DNA from 4 places in the Streptomyces ortus genome. Region 1 is predicted to be linked to each of the others. Evidence: riboswitches for the same ligand, from Rfam matches in the RefSeq annotation. Region 1 holds a riboswitch; each other region holds the start of a gene.
The links. Region 1 has a riboswitch for cobalamin ahead of K3769_RS36740 (energy-coupling factor ABC transporter permease). Riboswitches for the same ligand answer to the same signal wherever they lie in the genome.

Region 1 (4,830 bases):
TCGGCGTCGTGGACGGCCTGGGCATTGGCCCGCATGACGCCCTGCCAGTCCTGGCCCCAGTTGGGCGCGTCCACCATGATGGTGTGCTCGAACCCGGCGGCACGCAGCTTCTTGACGGCGGCGACCGTGGGAGCGGTCCAGCCGGCGGGGTCGGTGTTGCCCCAGGGCTCGTTGCCGATGTTGACGATGACGTAGTTCTCCTGGCCGGTGAGCACGCTCTTCAGGCCGATCCAGTAGTCGGCCGCGTGGTCGAGCGTGCCGGCCGCGGCGTCCTCGCCGTAACCGGTGGTGTCATGCACCTCCAGCACGCAGATCAGCCGGTTCGCCCTGCACTGGGCGATGACGGCGGCCACGTCCTCGGGGCTGTTCCTGCTCCAGCGGTGGCCGTCGGACAGGACGACGCGCACGGAGTTGGCGCCGAGCGCCTTGATGTCGGCCAGCGACTGCGTCTCGCCCGGGTACCAGGTGTGGGCGTGGTTGACGCCGCGCATGACGAAATCGTTGCCGTTGCCTTCGAGCAGGCGGCCGTCGTCGACATGGAGGCCGGTCGCGAGGGCACCCGCGGACGCGCCGGGCGGGTCACCGGGCATCTGGGCATGTGCGGCGGTCGGTACGAGCGCGCCGAGGACGACGAGCCCCAGAAAGGCGGCCAGCCCGGCGAGCAACGCGCTGATGTGGCTCTTTCGTGTCGTGCTTCTTGCTCTTCTCACTGCGACTCCAGGAAGTGAGCGCCAAGAAACTTGGATTACGGGAAAGTGGGAGCGCTCCCATGGAGTCACCTTGCCAGGAACACGTCAAGACTTGGCACAACCTCGGCTTCCTGACGGCTGTAACGGATGTGCCGTGATGGATGACAGGCCGGGGGTCCGTTTCCGCCGGGACCACCGGTGCGCGCCGCGTGACCACTCTCACGCCCCCCGAGGGCCGCCTTGTCACCACCCGGGTACGCGCACTACTGTCACGACGCCTTGGTGCTCGGGAAATCGGTGTGATGCCGGTGCGGCCCTCGCCACTGTGATCGGGAAGTCCGGCTCCGGCCCTCACGGGCAGCCACTGGGTCCTCGGACCCGGGAAGGCGGAGCACGGGCGGTGTTACCCGTAAGCCAGGAGACCGGCCAAGGCACGTCAACCATCCACGAGGTGCTGGAGAGGGTCTGCTGAGCCATGCACATAGCCGAGGGTTTCCTTCCTCCGGCGCACGCGGTCGCCTGGGGCGTCGCGTCGGCGCCGTTCGTCGTCCACGGAGTCCGGTCGCTCACCCGTGAGGTCAGAGAACATCCCGAGAGCACGCTCCTCATCGGCGCGTCGGGGGCCTTCACCTTCGTTCTCTCCGCACTGAAACTGCCGTCGGTGACCGGGAGTTGTTCGCATCCGACCGGCACCGGTCTGGGCGCCATCCTGTTCCGGCCGCCGGTCATGGCGGTCCTGGGCACCATCACCCTGCTCTTCCAGGCCCTGCTGCTCGCGCACGGCGGGCTCACCACACTGGGCGCCAACGTCTTCTCGATGGCGATCGCCGGACCGTGGGCGGGCTACGCGGTGTACCGGCTGCTCCGGCGGTTCGACGTGCCGCTCATGGTCGCGGTGTTCTGCGCCGCGTTCGTCGCCGACCTGTCCACCTACTGCGTCACCAGCGTGCAGCTGGCGCTCGCGTTCCCCGACCCGAGCAGCGGATTCCTGGGCGCGCTCGGCAAGTTCGGCTCGATCTTCGCCGTCACGCAGATCCCGCTCGCGGTGAGCGAGGGACTGCTCACGGTGCTCGTGATGCGGCTGCTGGTGCAGTCGAGCAAGGGCGAACTGACCCGGCTCGGCGTGTTCCTGACCGGCAGGCGGTCCGGGGGCGGGAAGTCCGGGGCCGCCGAAATCGGCGGGACGACCGACACCGGGGACCCGACCGATGCCGACGACACGACCGACACGACCGGGACGGTCAGGACGACCGACACGACCGGGACGGTGACCCGATGAGCCGCGGCGCGAAGATCAACACCCTGCTGCTGCTCCTCGTGGCCGCGCTCGCCGTACTGCCGCTGGTCTTCGGCATGGGCGACCACAAGGAGGAGCCGTTCACGGGCGCCGACGCGGAGGCGGAGACCGCGATCACCGAGATCGAGCCGGACTACGAGCCGTGGTTCTCACCCCTGTACGAGCCGCCGTCCGGTGAGATCGAGTCGGCGCTGTTCGCCCTCCAGGCCGCCCTCGGCGCGGGCGTCCTCGCCTACTACTTCGGCCTGCGCCGGGGCAGGCGCCAGGGTGAACTGCGCGTCCTGGCACAGCGCGAGGACGGCCGGGACCCGACGGCCGGGGCACCCGGCGGTGCCGAGGAGTCCGCGGCCCGGCCGAACCGTCCGGCCGAACGGACCTGAGCGTTCGTGCTGCCGATCGACGCGGCGGCGCACAGCAGTCGCTGGCGCCGCCGCCACCCCGTGGACAAGGCCGTGCTCGGTCTCGGCCTGACCGTCCTGGCGATCTCCCTGCCGCCCTGGCCGGGCGCCGCCCTGGTCCTGGTGACCGCCCTCACCGTGCTGCTGGGTCCGGCGGCGGTACCCGCCCGGCGGCTCTGGCGCGCCTACCGCGTACCGCTGGGCTTCTGCGTGACCGGTGCGCTGCCGCTGCTGCTCCAGGTGGGCGGCCCGGACGGGTTCGTGACCCTGGCGCAGGGTGGTCCGGTACGCGCCGGGGAACTCCTGCTGCGTACCTCGGCGGCCTCCCTCGGCGTGCTCCTGTTCGCGTTCACCACTCCCCTGTCCGACCTGCTGCCACGACTGGTGAACGCCGGGGTGCCCGCGCCGGTCGTCGACGTGGCCCTGGTGACGTACCGGATGAGCTTCCTGCTCCTCGACTCCGTACGCCGGATCAGGGAGGCGCAGGCCGCCCGGCTCGGGCACACCACGCGGGCCGCCGCCTGGCGTTCGCTGGCCGGGCTCGCCGCCACCGCGTTCGTCCGGGCCTTCGACCGGGCGACCCGGCTGCAGGCCGGACTCGCCGGACGCGGTTACGACGGCACCCTGCGCGTCCTGGTGCCGGAGGCCCGGATCTCCGCGCGCTTCACCCTGGCCGGCGTCGCCCTGCTCGCGGCGGTGGTCGCACTCACCTTCGTACTGGAAAGGCCGCTGCGATGAGCGAGCCCGTGCTGGTCGCCCTGCGGGGCGCGTCCTACGCGTACGAGGACGGCCCGACCGTGCTCGGCGGCCTCGACTTCGAGGTGCGCGCGGGACGTGCGCTCGCCCTGCTCGGCCGCAACGGCAGCGGCAAGACGACACTGATGCGGCTGCTCAGCGGCGGACTGCGCCCGCTCACCGGGCAGTTGACCGTGCGGGACCGGCCGGTCCGGTACGACCGCAAGGGCCTGACCCTGCTGCGCACGACCGTGCAACTGGTGGTACAGGACCCGGACGACCAGTTGTTCGCCGCGTCCGTCTTCCAGGACGTGTCGTTCGGGCCGCTGAACCTCGGCCTGCCGGACACCGAGGTACGGGCCCGGGTGGACGAGGCACTCGCCGCGCTGGACATCACGGCCCTGGCCGAACGCCCCACCCACCTCCTCTCCTACGGGCAGCGCAAACGGACCGCGATCGCGGGCGCCGTGGCGATGCGGCCACGGGTGCTGATCCTCGACGAACCGACCGCGGGGCTGGACCCGGACGGCCAGGAGCGGCTGCTCGCGACCCTGGAGGGGCTGCGCGCGAGCGGTACCACCGTGGTGATGGCGACGCACGACGTGGACCTCGCCCTGCGCTGGGCCGACGACGTGGCACTCCTCACCCCGTCCGGCGCCGTCACCGGGCCGGCCGGGGCGACCCTGGCCCGTACGGACCTCCTGGCACAGGCGGGACTGCGGTTGCCCTGGGGGGTCGCGGTGGCCGAACTGCTGCGCGCGCAGGGCCTGTTGACGTCTCCGTCGACCGGCCCGCGCACCGCCGAGGAACTGGCCGCGATGACGTCGCACAACTCCGCTCCCCCGGTGCCGGCCGAAGGCCGACGGTGACCGCCGTCAGTCGGCGGGTGTCACCCTGGTCACCTTGCCGCGGGCGTCGGCCAGCAGATAGCCGCTCCTCTTGTACTCGTCGGTGAGGTAGACCAGCATCTCGGCGCCCCGGTCGAACACGTCGTTCGGTGACCTGACCACGAGGTAGCGGGAGGTGGCGTCGTCGACGTTCAGTTCCTTCTCCGCCTCGGCGAGCAGGGCGGGGAGCCTGTCCCAGTCGAAGCCGTCCATGGTCATCGGCTGGTCCCCACCCGCCAAATGCGCCTTGACCGGGCTCTCCTGGACGCCCCGGCCCACGTAGTAGGTGTACTGCTCGTAACCGGTCCGGCTGCCCTCGACCATGACCTGCGCGGAGACGTAGTCGGGGTAGACCGTCAGGGTGCCGTACCGGTCGCGGCCCGTCTCCTTCTCCAGGGCCTTCAACGCGGAGCGGATGCCGTCCGGCGTCAGCAGGTCGGTGGGGGTCTTCGAGGCCGTCCGCCGAGGCGAAGGGCTCTTGTCGGCCGCTTCCGTCGCGGAGGTGTCGGCCGACGGATTCGCCGTCGTTCCGTTCGTGGAACCACCCGACGCCGAAGCTCCCGAGCCCTCTCCGTCGGGCAGCAGTGTCCACGCCAGCACACCCACCAGCACCGTGCCGACGGCGGACAGGGCGACCGTCGTCCGGCGTCCCCGCCGCCTCGCTGGTCGTACGGGTGCCGGAGCGGGCGGCCCGGGCACGGCGTCCTGCGGGGGTGTGATCCGGTAGGAGGTGGGTTCCGCACGGTCCTCGGGTACGGCATCGTTCTCGGGTTCGACACGGTCCTCGGGTACGACGCGGTCCTCGGGTACGGCACCGGCCGCGC
Region 2 (4,830 bases), 7.5 Mb from region 1:
ATCGGCCGCGTCGAGCCGTAGTTCCGTGCCCCGGGGGCGGGCGAGCAGGGCGAGGCGCAGGGCGGTGGCGCTCCCGTCGTCCAGCGCCACGCCGTTCTCGATGTCGGCCGGGGCGACCTCGACGCACAGCCCGCCCGCCGGTTCGTCGGTCCGGGCGCACACCCGCAGCACCTGGGCCTCCCCGAGGCCGGGGCCGGGGCCGCCGTCCCGTTCGTCCTCGAAGGGCCGGATGCCCAGTGCCCTGGCCCGGGCCCGCAGTTCGGCGCGGTCCTCCGTGCCGGTCAGCACGGTCCACACGGGTGTCCCGCCGATCTCCAGGGCCCGTACGAGGACGTCGGCGGTCAGGAGCACGCGCAGGCCGGTGGCGTCGGGGCGCTCGACGCGCGCCTCGACGCGGGTCAGGCCCCGGCGGGCCGGGGTGGCGGTGACGGGGTCGCCTGTTCGGGCGTCGGTGATACGCAGCACGGGCCGAGCGTAGGCGTGCGAGGGGCCGCGCGCAGGGATGCCGACATCATTCCGGACACGTGTGTGCGGATTCCCGGGGTGCGGGGCGGCTCATGGTGCCCAGGAAACGCACGTGCGGACGGCCGCCGGAGCCGTCGCGGGTGATGGCGGTCCGTACGCCGTACACCTCGGCGACGAGGTCCTCGGTGAGCACGTCGCCCGGTGTGCCGGCGGCCACCACGCGGCCCTCGCGCAGGACGACGAGCCGGTCGCAGTACATCGCCGCGAGGTTGAGGTCGTGCAGCGCGACGACGCTGGTGAGGGGCAGTGAGGTGACGAGGTTCAGCAGGTCGAGCTGGTGCTGGATGTCGAGGTGGTTGGTCGGTTCGTCCAGGAGGAGTTCGCGGGGTTCCTGGGCGAGCGCGCGGGCGATCTGGACGCGTTGGCGTTCGCCGCCGGAGAGGGTGTGCCAGGACTGGTGGGCCCGGTCGGCGAGCCCGGTGCGGGCCAGCGCGTCCCGTACGGCCTCCTCGTCGGCCGGTGACGGGGGTGTCCAGGCGCGGCGGTGCGGGGTGCGGCCGAGGCGTACGACGTCCAGGACGTTCAGCTCGACCTGGGTGTCGGCCTGTTGTTCGACCACGGCGATACGGCGGGCGATGTCGCGGCGGCCCAGTTCGCCGAGCGGGCTGCCGTCGAGGGTGACCACGCCCGAGGCCGGGGTGAGGACGCCGGAGAGCAGGCGCAGGAGGGTGGACTTGCCGGAACCGTTGGGCCCGAGGAGGCCGACGGTGGTGCCGGGGGCGGGGCTGATGCTGACGCCGTCCAGGATGACGCGTCCGTCGACGGTGCGGGTGACCCGACCGGCCCGGAGTCCGACCTCGGCCGTGGCGGCCGTCTCGACGCGCTCGGTCGTCATCGTGTCCTCCGCGTCCGGTACAGCACCAGCACGAAGACCGGTACGCCGATGAGTGAGGTGACCACGCCGACGGGCACTTCCTGGGGGTCGAGGACGGTACGGGCCAGGGTGTCCACCCACACCAGGAACACCGCCCCGGCGAGGGCGGCGACCGGCAGCAGCCGGGCGTGGCCGGAGCCCACCAGCGCACGGGCGGCGTGCGGCAGGACGAGTCCGACGAAGCCGATCGCGCCCGCCGAGCTGACGAGCGCGGCCGTCAGGAGCGCCGTCACGCACAGCAGCACCAGCCGGGTGCGGGCCACCGACACCCCGAGGGTCGCGGCGGAGTCCTGGCCGAAGGCGAACGCGTCCAGCGTGCGCGCGTACGCCAGGCACACCACGAGCGCGACCGCCAGGACCGCGAGGCAGACCCAGACGTCCGTCCAGCCGACCCCGCCGAGCGAGCCGAGCAGCCAGAACAGCACACCGCGGGTGGTCTCGGCGTCGGCGGCGGTCAGCACGACGAAGGAGGTCAGCGCGGAGAAGAGCTGCATCGCGGCGACGCCGCTCAGCACCACGCGGTCCGTCGTCCCGCCGAGGGTGTGGCTGAGCAGCAGGACGAGTCCGAACGACAGCAGTGCTCCGAGGAAGGCGCCCGCCGAGACCGACACCAGGCCGCCGCCGGCGCCGAGGACGACCACGACGACCGCGCCGGTCGAGGCGCCCGAGGACACCCCGAGGACGAAGGGGTCCGCGAGCGGATTGCGCAGCAGGGACTGCATCACCGCGCCGCACACGGCGAGCCCGGCTCCGCAGACGGCGGCCAGCAGGGTGCGCGGCAGCCGCAGCTGCCAGACGATCCCCTCCCGGATGGGGCTCAGCCCCGTACTCCCCCAGCCGAGGTGGGAGGCGACCACGGACCAGACGTCGGTGACGCCGATGTCCGCGGGGCCGATGGTGATGGCGAGAGCGACCGAGGCGACGAGCAGGGCCGCGCCTGCCGCGCAGAGCGGGCCCACGCGCGGCCGTATGCCCCGGCGGGTCACCCCGTGAGCCCGAACTCCCGCAGGGCGGCGGCTACTTGTTCGACGCCCTCGACGGTACGGATGGTCGGGTTCATGGCCTGCCCGCTGAGCAGCACGTACCGCTTCTTCTTCACGGCCGTCATGTTTTTGGTGACGGGGTCGGACTCCAGGAACTCGATCTTCTTCCTCGCGGACTCGGCGGTCTGCGACTTGCGGGTCAGGTCGCCGATGACGAGGACGTCGGGGTCGCGGTCGGCGACCGTCTCCCAGTTGATCTGGGGCCATTCCTCATGGGTGTCGTCGAAGACGTTCTGCGCGCCGAACGCCCGCGTGATGATGCCGGGGGCGCCGCAGCAGCCCGCCATGTAGGGCGACTCGGAGTTGGCGAACCAGTACAGGAGGGAGACGTCCGAGGCGTCGATGCCGGCGGTGGCCCTCTTCATGCGCTGCCGGAGCTCGGCGACCAGCTTCTCGCCCCGCTCCTCGACGCCGAACACCTCGGCCAGGTCACGTATCTCGCCGTAGATCGCGTCGATGCCGAGGGCCTTCTCGCGGGCGCCGTCGCCGTCTCCGGTGTTGTCCTTGCCCGCGCAGTCGGAGGGCGAGACGTACGCGGGTACGCCGAGCTTCTCGAACTGCTCGCGGGTGGCGACGCCTCCCTTGCCGAGCGTGGACACGAACGAGGCGGCGACGAAGTCGGGATCGGCGTCCAGCACCCGTTCGAAGGACGGGTTGTTGTCGGCGATCCGCTTGACCTTCGCGTCCGCCTTCTCCAGGCCCTTCATCACCGGATCGGTCCAGGTGGCGGTGCCGGCCATCCGGTCGGCGAGGCCCAGCGAGAACAGGATCTCGGTGGTGCCCTGGTTCAGGGAGACGGCCTTGCGCGGCGGGGACTCCACGCGGACGGTGTGGCCGCAGTTGTCCAGGGTGACGGCCGCCGCGGAGGTCCCGCCGCCGGCCGGCGAGTCGGCGCCGCCGCAGCCGGTCAGCAGGACGATCCCGGAAACGAGCAGGGCGACAGGGCGGGCGGGGCGTGCGATGGGCACGGAAGTTCCTCAGACGTCGAGGGCTCGAACGCGGAGCCCGGTCGTACGGTGCTCCCCCGCCGTCTCGGGACCGCGGAGGCCGCCAGCAGGTCTTCGGACTCGGGTTCACCCGGACGAGGCGCCTTCCCGGACCGTCGATCCGATCCAGTGGCCGATGCCCCGCCCGTCACCCTCACCGCTGCGCGTCAGCTCCGGATTCCCACCGGATTCCCTGACCCACGTACATGGGTTCGACTGGCCTGCGCAAGCTATCACGACGGTTTCCGCGCCTTTGCGGCGCGGGGAGCCGGGCGGCGGGAATCAGCGTGCCCCGCCCGCTGTTGTCCGGCGCGAGAAGCACACTCGTATCCGCAGGAGGTCCATCGTGTACGGCGACCCGGCAACGATCCGCAAGATCCTCACCGAGAGCGGCGACACCTGGGCCGTCGTGGGCCTGTCGTCGAACGAACGGCGTGCCGCGTACGGCGTGGCGGAGGTGCTCCAGCGCTTCGGCAAGCGCGTGGTCCCCGTCCACCCGAAGGCCGAGACGGTCCACGGGGAGAAGGGGTACGCCTCCCTGGCGGACATCCCCTTCGAGGTGGACGTGGTCGACGTGTTCGTCAACAGCGACCTGGCGGGCCCGGTCGCCGACGAGGCCGTGGCCATCGGCGCCAAGGCCGTCTGGTTCCAGCTCGGCGTGCTGGACGAGGCCGCGTACGACCGCACCCGCGCGGCCGGCCTCGACATGGTCATGGACCGCTGCCCGGCGATCGAGATCCCCCGCCTGGGCTGAACCGGCGGGGCGGACGGCTCCGGCCGCGGGCCGGCGGGGTCGGGAAAGTCGGGCCGGAACGGCGGTCGCGTTCAGCTGTCGCGGCGCCCCGGGGTCCCGGGCCCGTACCCGCGCCGGTCCGTCCCCGGCCGTGCGTCGAACGCCGAGCCGGACCAGGTGGGCGGCTGCGTGTTCGGGGCGGGTGTGCGGCGGCGGGACGCGGCCCGGTTCCAGTCGCCGTCCCCGAGGACCAGCATCGGGTCGAACATCACCACCACCCCCGCGAGCGCCAGGAAGAGGACCGGGCCGATGAGCATCGGCAGCAGCAGCGAGTGGGCCGGGTCTCCCGAGTCCGGTGTGCCTACCGCGACGTGCAGATGCACACTGACGGCCGCCATGCCCGTGTAGTGCATCCCGGTCACGGCGACGCCCATGACCAGGCCGGCCGCCAGGCTGGTCAGAAAGCCGCGGATGGCGACCGCCGCCCACAGCGCGGCGGTCGCGGCGACGACGGCGATCAGGACGGAGAGCGCGACGGTACGGACCTCGTAGCGCAGGTCGCCGTTGAGCCGGATGGCGGCCATGCCTATGTAGTGCATGGCCGCGACCCCGAGGCCGGTGAACGTGCCCGCGACGAGCAGGGTCGCCGTGTTCGCGCCGCGACAGCCG
Region 3 (4,830 bases), 270 kb from region 1:
CGGGGACCCCTTGAGCTGGCGGGCCAGATGGGCCGTGTTGGCCGCCAGGGTCGCCGTCGTGGCGGAGGTGGTCTCGGGAGTCTTGTCGAGGTCCTGGTAGTCGGCGCCCTGCATGGCTTCACCGACCCAGTAGGTGACCGCGTTCGGAGCCAGGGAGAACCCGACGTCGTTGAGCCCCTGGAAGAGGTCGGCGCTCACCTTGTGAGCCCCGTCCTCGTTGCCGACGACACACACCGCGGCGACCTTCCCGTAGGTGAGCATCCGCCCCTCGTCGTCCGTCTCGGAGATCTCCGCGTCCAGCCGCTCCATGACGCGCTGGGCGAGGCTGGACGGATGGCCCAGCCAGATCGGCGTGGACAGGACGAGGATGTCGGCGTCGAGGACCGCGTCCCGGATCGCCGGCCAGGCGTCGCCGTCCCCCATGTCTGTCTCCACTCCGGGGCGGACGTCGTGATCGGCGATCCGGATCACCTTGCCGGTGACACCGTGCTCGCCCAGTGCCGTCATGGTCTGCTCGGCCAGCAGCTGTGAACTGGAGGCGGCGGGCGACGGCGACAGGGTGCAGACGAGTGCGACAGCGCGCAGAGGGGTCGTTCCTGTGGTGGTCATGGCGCAGGAGTACCCCTCGCCGCGATCGCGTACCCAAGTTCACCGGAGAGGCGGATGCCCGGCGGTGTGCCGGAGGTGGAATGTGCGCGTCCCGTGAATCGGTGTGCGTGAATGGAGATCATCCGGGCACTCGGTGCTCCGGAGGTTGAAAAAATGGTTCCCCTGCTACTTGTTCTTCTGCTGGCCCTGATCCTCTTCGCCGCGGGTTTCGCGCTGAAAATCCTGTGGTGGATCGCGATCGTCGTTCTGGTCCTGTGGCTGATCGGCTTCGTCGCCCGCCCGAAGCGCGGGAGTGGCCGCTGGTACCGCTGGTAGCCGACTGCGTCGGCCCAGTTCAGGCAGTGCCTGTCCGCTCCGGCGAGGCGGAGACGAACTCGGCCGGAATTAAGGTGCGTGAAGGCCCGGACCATGGGCACCCGCCGCAAGGACGGCGATTACGGAAATCACCGTGCACGACGTACGGAAAAAGAGAGGGCCGGTGGGGATCCCCGCTGTCCTCTGTTTACCGGAGGAGTTGTTTTCGCGTGACTGAAAATGTATGGGGTTACAAGTCGACCGCGGGTCGTCTGGCGGGTGTGGACCTTACGGGTTACAAGGTCGAGGCCACGGACGGCAATATCGGCAAGGTCGACAAGCACTCCGACGAGGTCGGTGACGCCTACCTGGTGGTGGACACCGGTGTGTGGATCTTCGGCAAGGAGGTCCTGCTGCCCGCCAGCACGGTCGTCAGCATCGACCAGGACGAGCAGAAGATCGTGGTCGACCGCACCAAGCAGCAGATCAAGGACGCGCCGGAGTTCGACCGCGACAAGCACCTGGGCGACCAGGGCTACCGCGACGAACTCGGCACGTACTACGGCACGGGCGGCCCGCACGTCTGAGCCGCACCCGTCACGCACGTCACGGCCCCGGGACTCCTCCAGGAGTCCCGGGGCCGTCGCGCTGCCCCGGGCCGCCCGGGCGCACGCGGACTTGAGAAGATCGCTTGCGACCTATGCGCCCCTCGTATCCCGGAAGGAACCGACGAACTCATGCGTGACATCGAGGCCCGCGGCCTGACGCAGGTATGCGGATGACCGGCAGCGAAGACTCGGTCCTGCTGCACACGGCCGGCCGGGCCGCCCACCTCACCCTCAACCGCCCGAGGGCCATCAACGCCCTCACCCACGCCATGGTGCGGCGCGTCGACGAGGCGCTGACCGCGTGGGAGCACGACAGCGCCGTGGAGACGGTCGTCGTCACCGGAGCGGGGGAGCGCGGCCTGTGCGCGGGCGGCGACATCCGCGCCATCCACGACGACGCCCGGGACGGGGACGGCACCGCCTCCGCCGCGTTCTGGCGCGACGAGTACCGCCTCAACGCCCGTATCGCCCGCTGGTCCAAGCCCTACGTCGCCGTCATGGACGGCATCGTCATGGGCGGGGGCGTCGGCATCTCCGCGCACGGCGGCGTCCGGGTCGTCACCGAACGGTCGAGGATCGCCATGCCCGAGACCGGCATCGGCTTCGTGCCCGACGTCGGCGGCACCTACCTGCTCTCCCGCGCTCCGGGCGAACTGGGCACCCGCCTGGCGCTGACGGGTGAGGCGATCGGGGCCGGGGACGCCCTGATGTGCGGGCTCGCCGACCACCACGTACCGTCGGCGTCGCTTCCCGGTCTCCTCGACGACCTCGCCGAGCTGCCAGTCCGGGGAGCGCTCGACCGGCACGCGCGGCCCGCACCGGAGGGGGAGCTGGCCGGGCAGCGGGAGTGGACCGACTCCTGCTTCGCCGCCGGCACGGTCGAGGAGATCGTCCGGCGGCTGCTCGACCACGGTGATCCGGTGGCGAAGGAGACCGCGGAGCTTCTGCTCGCCAAGTCGCCCACCGCGCTGAAGGTCACCCTGACCGCCGTACGCCGCGCCCGGCGCCTCGGTTCGCTGGAGCGCGTGCTGCGGCAGGAGTACCGCGTCTCCTGCGCCGCCCTGACCACGCCCGACCTGGTCGAGGGCATCCGAGCCCAGGTCATCGACAAGGACCGCACCCCCCGCTGGTCGCCGGCCACCCTCGCCGAAGTCACCGACGGCGACGTGGAACGCTTCTTCGAGCCGCTCGGCGAACGCGGCCCGGAGCTGGAACTGGAGACGGGCCCGGAGACAGGACCCGAGGCAGGACCCGAGGCAGGACCCGAGACAGATCCGGAGCTGGGCCCGAGTCGGGGCCTGAGGTGGGGCCTGAGATGAGGTTGGGGCTCTGAGAGGTAAGTGTTCGGTGTGAGCGGGTTCTTGTCGGCCGCCGCTCTTGGGCATGCACCCGTCGAGCGGTAGCGTCTCTCGGATACCGACGACGGCAGCACGGAAGCCGGTGGAAATCCGGCACGGTCGCGCCACTGTGAACGGCGTGACTCCCCCAGGGGAGCACCCCGTGAGTCAGACCCGGGGCCGTCGTCCTGTGCACCACCGAGATGGGACGCGAGTTCCCGGAGGAGGCCCCGCGATGGCGCAGCATGTCGCCCCGCCGAGCACCACCCCTGTCGTGCCCGCCAAGCTGCCGCTGAGGGACATCGCTCCCTGGGCGGTCTTCATCGGCGTCCTGATGCTGCTCCTGCTGTACTTCGTCGGCGCCGAACAGGGCGCCACCTCCGTCGTCTCCGGCGGGGACGTCCACGAATGGGTCCACGACGCACGTCACCTGCTCGGCTTCCCCTGCCACTGACGAGGGGCCCGCGCACCCATGAACTCCGCAACGGTGAGAAACCTTCTCGTGCGGGGCATGCTCGCCGGCCTGGCCGCCGGCGTGCTCGCCCTGGTCGTCGCCTACTTCCTCGGTGAACCGAACGTCGACAGCGCCATCGGCTTCGAGGAGTCCCACGCCGCCGCGCACGAGCACGAGGCCGAACTCGTCTCGCGCAGCCTGCAGTCCACCGCCGGCCTCGCCACCGGCGTACTGGTCTACGGGGTGGCCTTCGGTGGCATCACCGCCCTCGCCTACTGCTTCGCCCTCGGCCGCGTCGGCCCTTTCGGCCCCCGCGCCACGGCGCTGTTGCTCTCGGGGGCCGCGCTGGTCGCCGTCTACGTCGTGCCGTTCCTGAAGTACCCGGCCAACCCGCCCGCGGTCGGTGACCCCGACACCATCGGCAAGCGGACCACCCTCTATCTCCTCATGATGGTGCTGGGCGTACTCCTCGCCGTCGCCGCGGTGATCGTCGGCAAGCGGCTCGCACCGAAACTGGGCACCTGGTACGCCACCGTCGTCGCCGTTCTCGGCTTCGTCGTCCTGATCGGACTGGCGTACGCGTTCCTGCCCGCGGTCAACGAGGTGCCCCGTGACTTCCCGGCCGCCCTGCTGTGGCGGTTCAGGCTCTCCGCCCTCGCCCTGCAGATCACGCTGTGGTCGGCCTTCGGGCTCGTCTTCGGTGCACTGGCCGAACGGCTGCTCCACCCGAAACGCGCCACGGTCGCGGGGGATACGGCGACACCGGCCCCGCACTGACCGGTCGCGCGCCGACCGCTGTTGACCGGCCGCAGTCAGAGGTCCGTGGCCGGGCCGGCGTCCAGTGGCTGCCCGACCCGCAGGTTCCACCGGCCGCCGCGTCCACTGATCGTGGTGGCGGACAGCGGCGGCACGTCGATCCGCCAGAAGGCCGCGGCCGGCGCTGCCAGCACATGGGCCACCACGGCTCGTACGACTTCTGGTTCGACGACGGCGAGCGTACGGCCGTCCGTGGCGGAGGAGGACTCCAGCAGGCGCGCCACCCGGTCGCGGAAGTCCGCCACGGACTCACCGCCGTGCGGCGCGGAGGCCGGATCGGCGAGCCAGCGGGCCACGGCTTCCGGTTCGGCCGCACCGACCTCGGCGAGCGTACGGCCGCGCCAGCGCCCCACGTCCAGTCCCGCCCACTCCGCCGTGTCCACCGCGTCCAGGCCGAGGGCGGCGGCCGTCTCCCGGCAGCGCACCGAGGGAGAGACCACGGCGCGCGTGACCGGTGGGAGCGACGCGCCCACGGCACGGGCGCGGGCAGCCGCGCCGGCGTCGATCGAGGCCCCGTCGTCGAAGCGCGCCGCACGCAGCGACGAACTCGTCGCGGGTGAGACGAAAGTGACGCGGTGGGTCATGGGCCGACTTCCCGCGTCACCTTGCTGACCATGTCCATGCGGACGGATGCTACCGCCGCATCCGCATCCGCATCCGCATCCGCATCCGCATCCGCATACGTATGGAGCTCACCTCGGATCCCGGACCC
Region 4 (4,830 bases), 130 kb from region 1:
GCAGGGTGCCGAGCGTGGCGAGGGAGGTCTCCAGGTCGTTGACCCAGATGTTGCGGCCGTCGACCACTCCGGCGATCAGCCGTTTGCCGGGCAGCCCGCCCACGGCGGCCAGCGCGTCCAGGTCGGCGGCGGCGGCCCCGGTGAAGTCCAGCGCCAGGCCCTCCACCGGGGCCTTGGCGAGGACCGGCAGGGCGTCGCCGAGCCGGTCGAAGTACGAGGCGACCAGCAGCTTCGGCCGGTCGGTCAGGGCGCCGAGATCCCGGTAGGCGCGGGTGGCGGTGTTCAGTTCGGCGGGCGTGCGGTCCTGAACCAGAGCCGGTTCGTCGAGCTGCACCCACTCGGCCCCCGCGGCGCGAAGGTCGGCGACGATCTCGGCGTACACGGGCAGCAGCCGGTCGATGAGCGTCAGCGGGTCGAAGCCGGCGGCCACGCCAGGCGCGGGCTTGGCGAGCAGGAGGTAGGTGACGGGTCCGACGAGGACCGGACGTGCGGTGAGCCCGAGCGCGAGGGCTTCCGTCAGCTCCGAGACCTGCTTGGCGGAGTCGGCCGTGAAGACGGTGTCCGGGCCCAACTCGGGCACCAGATAGTGGTAGTTCGTGTCGAACCACTTGGTCATCTCCAGCGGCGCCACGTCCTGGGTGCCGCGCGCCATGGCGAAGTAGCCGTCGAGCGCGTCGGCCTCGACGGCGGCGCGGTGGCGTTCGGGGATCGCGCCGACCATGACGCTGGTGTCCAGGACGTGGTCGTAGTACGAGAAGTCACCGGTGGGAACCTCGTGCACGCCGGCCTCGGCCAGCTGCCGCCAGTTCGTCCGGCGCAGGCCGGCGGCGGTCATCCGGAGGGTGTCGGCGTCGACCCGGCCCTTCCAGTAGCCCTCGACGGCCTTTTTCAGTTCCCGGTGCTGTCCCTGGCGGGGGTAGCCGTACACGGTGGCCCGGGCCGCCGCGGCTGCGGACTGCGCTGTCACGGAAATCTCCTTCGCGAGATATCTCCCTGGGATCCCGGGACGGGACGTGAACGCGAAGGGGTGACGAACCGGACGGAATCCGAGCCGCGCGCAGCGCGCGGCCGTCCGCCGGAACAAGTACGCCGACCCGCCCACGAGGTCACCGGGATCTCCGCGCGCGAATGGTTCGCGCACGGGCAGTTGGCAGGTCTTCGGACTCGCGGGCACATCCTCCCTGCGGAGGACACCTACTGGCCGTCGCTTCCCAGACCCGGCCGGGCCCAGTGCGTGTGACGGCGGTCGTTCCCACTCACCGCTGCGGGGCAGTCCCGGATTCCCACCGGGTTCCCTCTTGCGACGCACCCGCCTGGCGGACGGGGCGAACCAGCTGCACCGGCCACCCTACGGGTCACGGACCGGTCGTGGAAAACATTTCAGTGCACGGAGAAGCCGCCGTCGACGAAGACCGACTGCCCGGTGACGTACGCGGAGGCGGCGCTCGCCAGGAAGACCGCCGCGCCCGCGAAGTCCTCCGCGAGGCCGTTGCGACCGACCATCGTGCGCGCCGCCAGGGCCGCCACCTTCTCCGGGTCGGACGACAGACGCCGGTTCAGCGGGGTCATCACGAAGCCCGGCACCAGGGTGTTGACGGTGACCCCGTACGGCGACCAGGCCTCCGCCTGCGAGCGGGCCAGCGACTCCAGCGCCCCCTTGGAGACGCCGTAGGCACCGCTCTGGACGAAGGCGCGGTGAGCCTGTTGCGAGGTGACGTGGATGATCCGGCCGAAGCCCCGCTCCGCCATGGCCGGGCCGAAACGCCGGCCCAGCAGGAAGGGCGCGTCCAGGTTCAGGGCCATGGTGGTGTCCCAGACCTCGTCGCTGAGCTCGCTCATCGGCGGCCGGAGGTTGACCCCGGCGCAGTTGACGAGGATGTCGGGCTCACCGAAGGCCTCGACGGCCCGCTCGGCGGCCTCGCGCACGCCTTCACGCGTACCGAGATCCGCGCCCACCCAGGCGGCCCTGCAGCCGAGCGCCTCCAACTCCTCGACCGTGGCGGTCAGTTCCGCTTGCCCGCGCGCCACGACGACGACGCTCGCCCCGGCGCGGGCCAGCGCCTCGGCCACCCCCCGCCCGATGCCGGAGCTGCCACCGGTCACCAGGGCGACCCGGCCGTCCAGGGAGAACAGTTCTGCGAGGTAGTGCTGCGAGTCCATGACGGCACCCTAGAAGGGCCCCACCAGGGGCGGACCGGCGGGGCCGCGGATCCACCCGGCCGGGGAGATGACACAGGATCTCAGCCCAGTACGAGCGGGAGCCGTTCGGCGAAGGTGCCCAGGGCGGTCCTCTCCGCGTCGGTCGGCGTCCGCCGGCCGGTGCCGATCAGCAGCGCGGCCCGGTCGGAGAACGAGGCCGGGAACGGCGTCCCGGCGATCCTCTCCAGCGCCGCGCGAGCCGCCGCCAGGGTCTCGGCGGGCGGCCCGCCGGTCGAGGTCAGCCGGGCGATCAGGTCGAGGTGGTGCAGGGTCGCTTCGAGCACGTACACGGACAGGTACGCGCCGACGGTCAGCACCTCGTCACGGGTGCCGACACGGGCCGCGGGATCGGCGAGTCCGGCTGCGCGGCCCGCGGCGGAACCGACGTCGTCGAAGTGGAACTTCAGCAGCCCCGGCTCCCCGTACGCGGCGGCCAGCCGGGGGATCAGCGCGTCCAGCGGATCCTCGCCGGCCGGGGCCCCGTCGAGCTGCCAGTACGTGACCGCGTCCACGGTCGGCTCGGTGTCGGCGGGGGTGGCTAGGGTGATCAGGATGTCCTGGGCGTCGATGACCAGGTGGCACACCAGATCCCGCACGAGCCACCCCGTACAGCCCGACGGCTGCTCGAAGTCCTCGTCCGGGACTTCGGCGACCGCCGTGCGCAATGCGTTCCAGGCGAGCGAGAAGAGCTTCACCGCGGCACGGTATGCCCGAACACGACCGCGGACAAGCGCGCATACGGAGGGGAGGGCCGGCCGGGCTCAGTCGCCGGTGAGGACGACCAGTCGCTGCGTCGCCCGGGTCATCGCGACATAGCGGTCGACCGCTCCCGCGATCCCGGTCCCGTACGTCTGCGGGTCGACGAGGACGACCAGGTCGAATTCGAGCCCCTTGGACAACTCCGGGGTCAGCGACCGGACGCGGGGCGTCGCCCGGAACGTCGGATCGCCGATGACGCAGGCGATCCCGTCCCGGTGCGCGGCGAGCCAGGTGTCCAGGACCGAATCCCGGTCCGCGACGGATCCATGGACGACGGGAACACCGTTGCTGCGGATGGAGGTCGGCACGTTGGCGTCCGGCAGCGCGGCCCGGATGACCGGCTCGGCCTCCGCCATGACCTCCTGCGGGGTCCGGTAGTTGATGCTCAGCGAGGCCACCTCGATCCGGTCGAGCCCGATCCGCTCCAGCCGCTCCCGCCACGACTCGGTGAACCCGTGCCTGGCCTGCGCGCGATCCCCGACGATGGTGAAACTCCGGGACGGGCAACGCAGCAGGAGCATCTGCCACTGCGCGTCGGTCAGCTCCTGCGCCTCGTCCACGACGACGTGCGCGAACGGGCCGGCCAGCAGATCCGGTTCGGCGACGGACAGTTCGGACTCGTCGACCATGCTGACCCTGGCGTCCTCGCCGCGCAACATCCTCACCAGGCCCTCGCCGTCGTCGCCGTCGGCGCCCGAGTCGGCCGCGGCCTCGATCAGGTTGTCGACGACCTGCGTCATGCGCTCGCGCTGGGCGGCGAGGGTGGCCTCGTGCCGGCGCCTGCGCCGCGCCGACTCCGGGTCGCCGAGCCGCTGCCGCGCCGCGTCCAGGATCGGCAGGTCGGACACCGTCCACGCCTGCGGGTCCGCGCGCTGCAGCCTGCGTACGTCGTCGGGGCCGAGCCAGGGAGCGCACATCCGCAGATAGGCGGGCACCGACCACAGGTCTCCGACGACGTCGGCCGCTTCGAGCAGGGGCCAGGCGCGGTCGAGGGTCCCGGTCAGCTCCTCGTCGTGCAGCAGCGCCCGGCGGAACAGCTCGGGAGGCACGTCGTCGTCGAGCCTGTCCAGCAGGATCGCGAGCAGGGCCTCCCAGATCTGGTCACGTGCCTCGTTGTGCGGCACACCGGGGCCCGGCGTCCCGAACGCCTCGGCCCAGTCGTCGGCGCTCAGCCGCACGTCGGACCAGGGTGTGGAGACCGTCATCCCCTGCGTGGGCGGCTCCTCGTAGAACCCGACGGCCGTCTCGACCGCCCCGACCAGGCGCGCGGACGACTTGAGGGACGCCACGTCCGGGTCGGTCTCGTCCGGCGCTCCGGCCCCCTCGGCGACGAGGTCCCGCAACGTGCACGTCCGCACGCCCTCCTCCCCGAGGCTGGGCAGGACATCGGCGACGTACGCCAGATAGGGCTGGTGCGGGCCGACGAACAGGACGCCGCCCCGGCGGTGACCGAGACGGGGGTCGGAGTAGAGGAGGTAGGCGGACCGGTGCAGGGCGACGACCGTCTTGCCCGTGCCCGGGCCGCCGTCGACGACGAGCGCGCCAGGGGAGCCGGCGCGGATGATCGCGTCCTGGTCGGCCTGGATGGTGGTGAGCACGTCCCGCATCCGGCTGGAGCGGGTGCTGCCCAGACTGGCGACGAAGGCGGAGTGATCGTCGAGCGCCGCGTGTCCTTCGAGGCCGTCGGCGGTGAACACCTCGTCCCAGTAGTCGCTGATCCGGCCGCGGGTCCAGCGGTACCTGCGACGGCTCACCAACCCCAGCGGGTTGGCGTGGGTCGCCGCGAAGAACGGCTCCGCCGCGGGCGAGCGCCAGTCGGTCAGCAGCCGCCGTCCGGCGCTGTCGGTGAGGCCGAGCCGTCCGATGTACAGC

Region 2: it holds a riboswitch for cobalamin, as region 1 does, so the genes downstream of both, K3769_RS03815 (ABC transporter substrate-binding protein) here and K3769_RS36740 (energy-coupling factor ABC transporter permease) in region 1, are expected to answer to the same signal.
Region 3: it holds a riboswitch for cobalamin, as region 1 does, so the genes downstream of both, K3769_RS37995 (CbtB domain-containing protein) here and K3769_RS36740 (energy-coupling factor ABC transporter permease) in region 1, are expected to answer to the same signal.
Region 4: it holds a riboswitch for cobalamin, as region 1 does, so the genes downstream of both, metE (5-methyltetrahydropteroyltriglutamate--homocysteine S-methyltransferase) here and K3769_RS36740 (energy-coupling factor ABC transporter permease) in region 1, are expected to answer to the same signal.

The regions. Positions count from the first base shown of each region.
Region 1 is NZ_JAIFZO010000002.1:7,710,582-7,715,411, reverse strand. It holds gene K3769_RS36745 (cellulase family glycosylhydrolase) at 1-710, opposite strand, end outside; cobalamin riboswitch at 953-1,134, shown strand; gene K3769_RS36740 (energy-coupling factor ABC transporter permease) at 1,165-1,968, shown strand; gene K3769_RS36735 (energy-coupling factor ABC transporter substrate-binding protein) at 1,965-2,366, shown strand; gene cbiQ (cobalt ECF transporter T component CbiQ) at 2,373-3,122, shown strand; gene K3769_RS36725 (energy-coupling factor ABC transporter ATP-binding protein) at 3,119-3,988, shown strand; gene K3769_RS36720 (serine/threonine-protein kinase) at 3,995-4,830, opposite strand, start outside.
Region 2 is NZ_JAIFZO010000002.1:216,254-221,083, forward strand. It holds gene K3769_RS03800 (hypothetical protein) at 1-465, opposite strand, end outside; gene K3769_RS03805 (ABC transporter ATP-binding protein) at 512-1,360, opposite strand; gene K3769_RS03810 (FecCD family ABC transporter permease) at 1,357-2,385, opposite strand; gene K3769_RS03815 (ABC transporter substrate-binding protein) at 2,382-3,410, opposite strand; cobalamin riboswitch at 3,478-3,664, opposite strand; gene K3769_RS03820 (CoA-binding protein) at 3,775-4,182, shown strand; gene K3769_RS03825 (MHYT domain-containing protein) at 4,254-4,830, opposite strand, start outside.
Region 3 is NZ_JAIFZO010000002.1:7,982,678-7,987,507, forward strand. It holds gene K3769_RS37975 (flavodoxin family protein) at 1-609, opposite strand, end outside; gene K3769_RS37980 (DUF5670 family protein) at 763-924, shown strand; gene K3769_RS37985 (ribosome maturation factor RimM) at 1,134-1,490, shown strand; gene K3769_RS37990 (enoyl-CoA hydratase/isomerase family protein) at 1,682-2,830, shown strand; cobalamin riboswitch at 2,918-3,047, shown strand; gene K3769_RS37995 (CbtB domain-containing protein) at 3,084-3,302, shown strand; gene K3769_RS38000 (CbtA family protein) at 3,321-4,079, shown strand; gene K3769_RS38005 (histidine phosphatase family protein) at 4,115-4,702, opposite strand.
Region 4 is NZ_JAIFZO010000002.1:7,842,126-7,846,955, forward strand. It holds gene metE (5-methyltetrahydropteroyltriglutamate--homocysteine S-methyltransferase) at 1-967, opposite strand, end outside; cobalamin riboswitch at 1,133-1,350, opposite strand; gene K3769_RS37355 (SDR family NAD(P)-dependent oxidoreductase) at 1,381-2,160, opposite strand; gene K3769_RS37360 (maleylpyruvate isomerase N-terminal domain-containing protein) at 2,241-2,894, opposite strand; gene helR (RNA polymerase recycling motor ATPase HelR) at 2,961-4,830, opposite strand, start outside.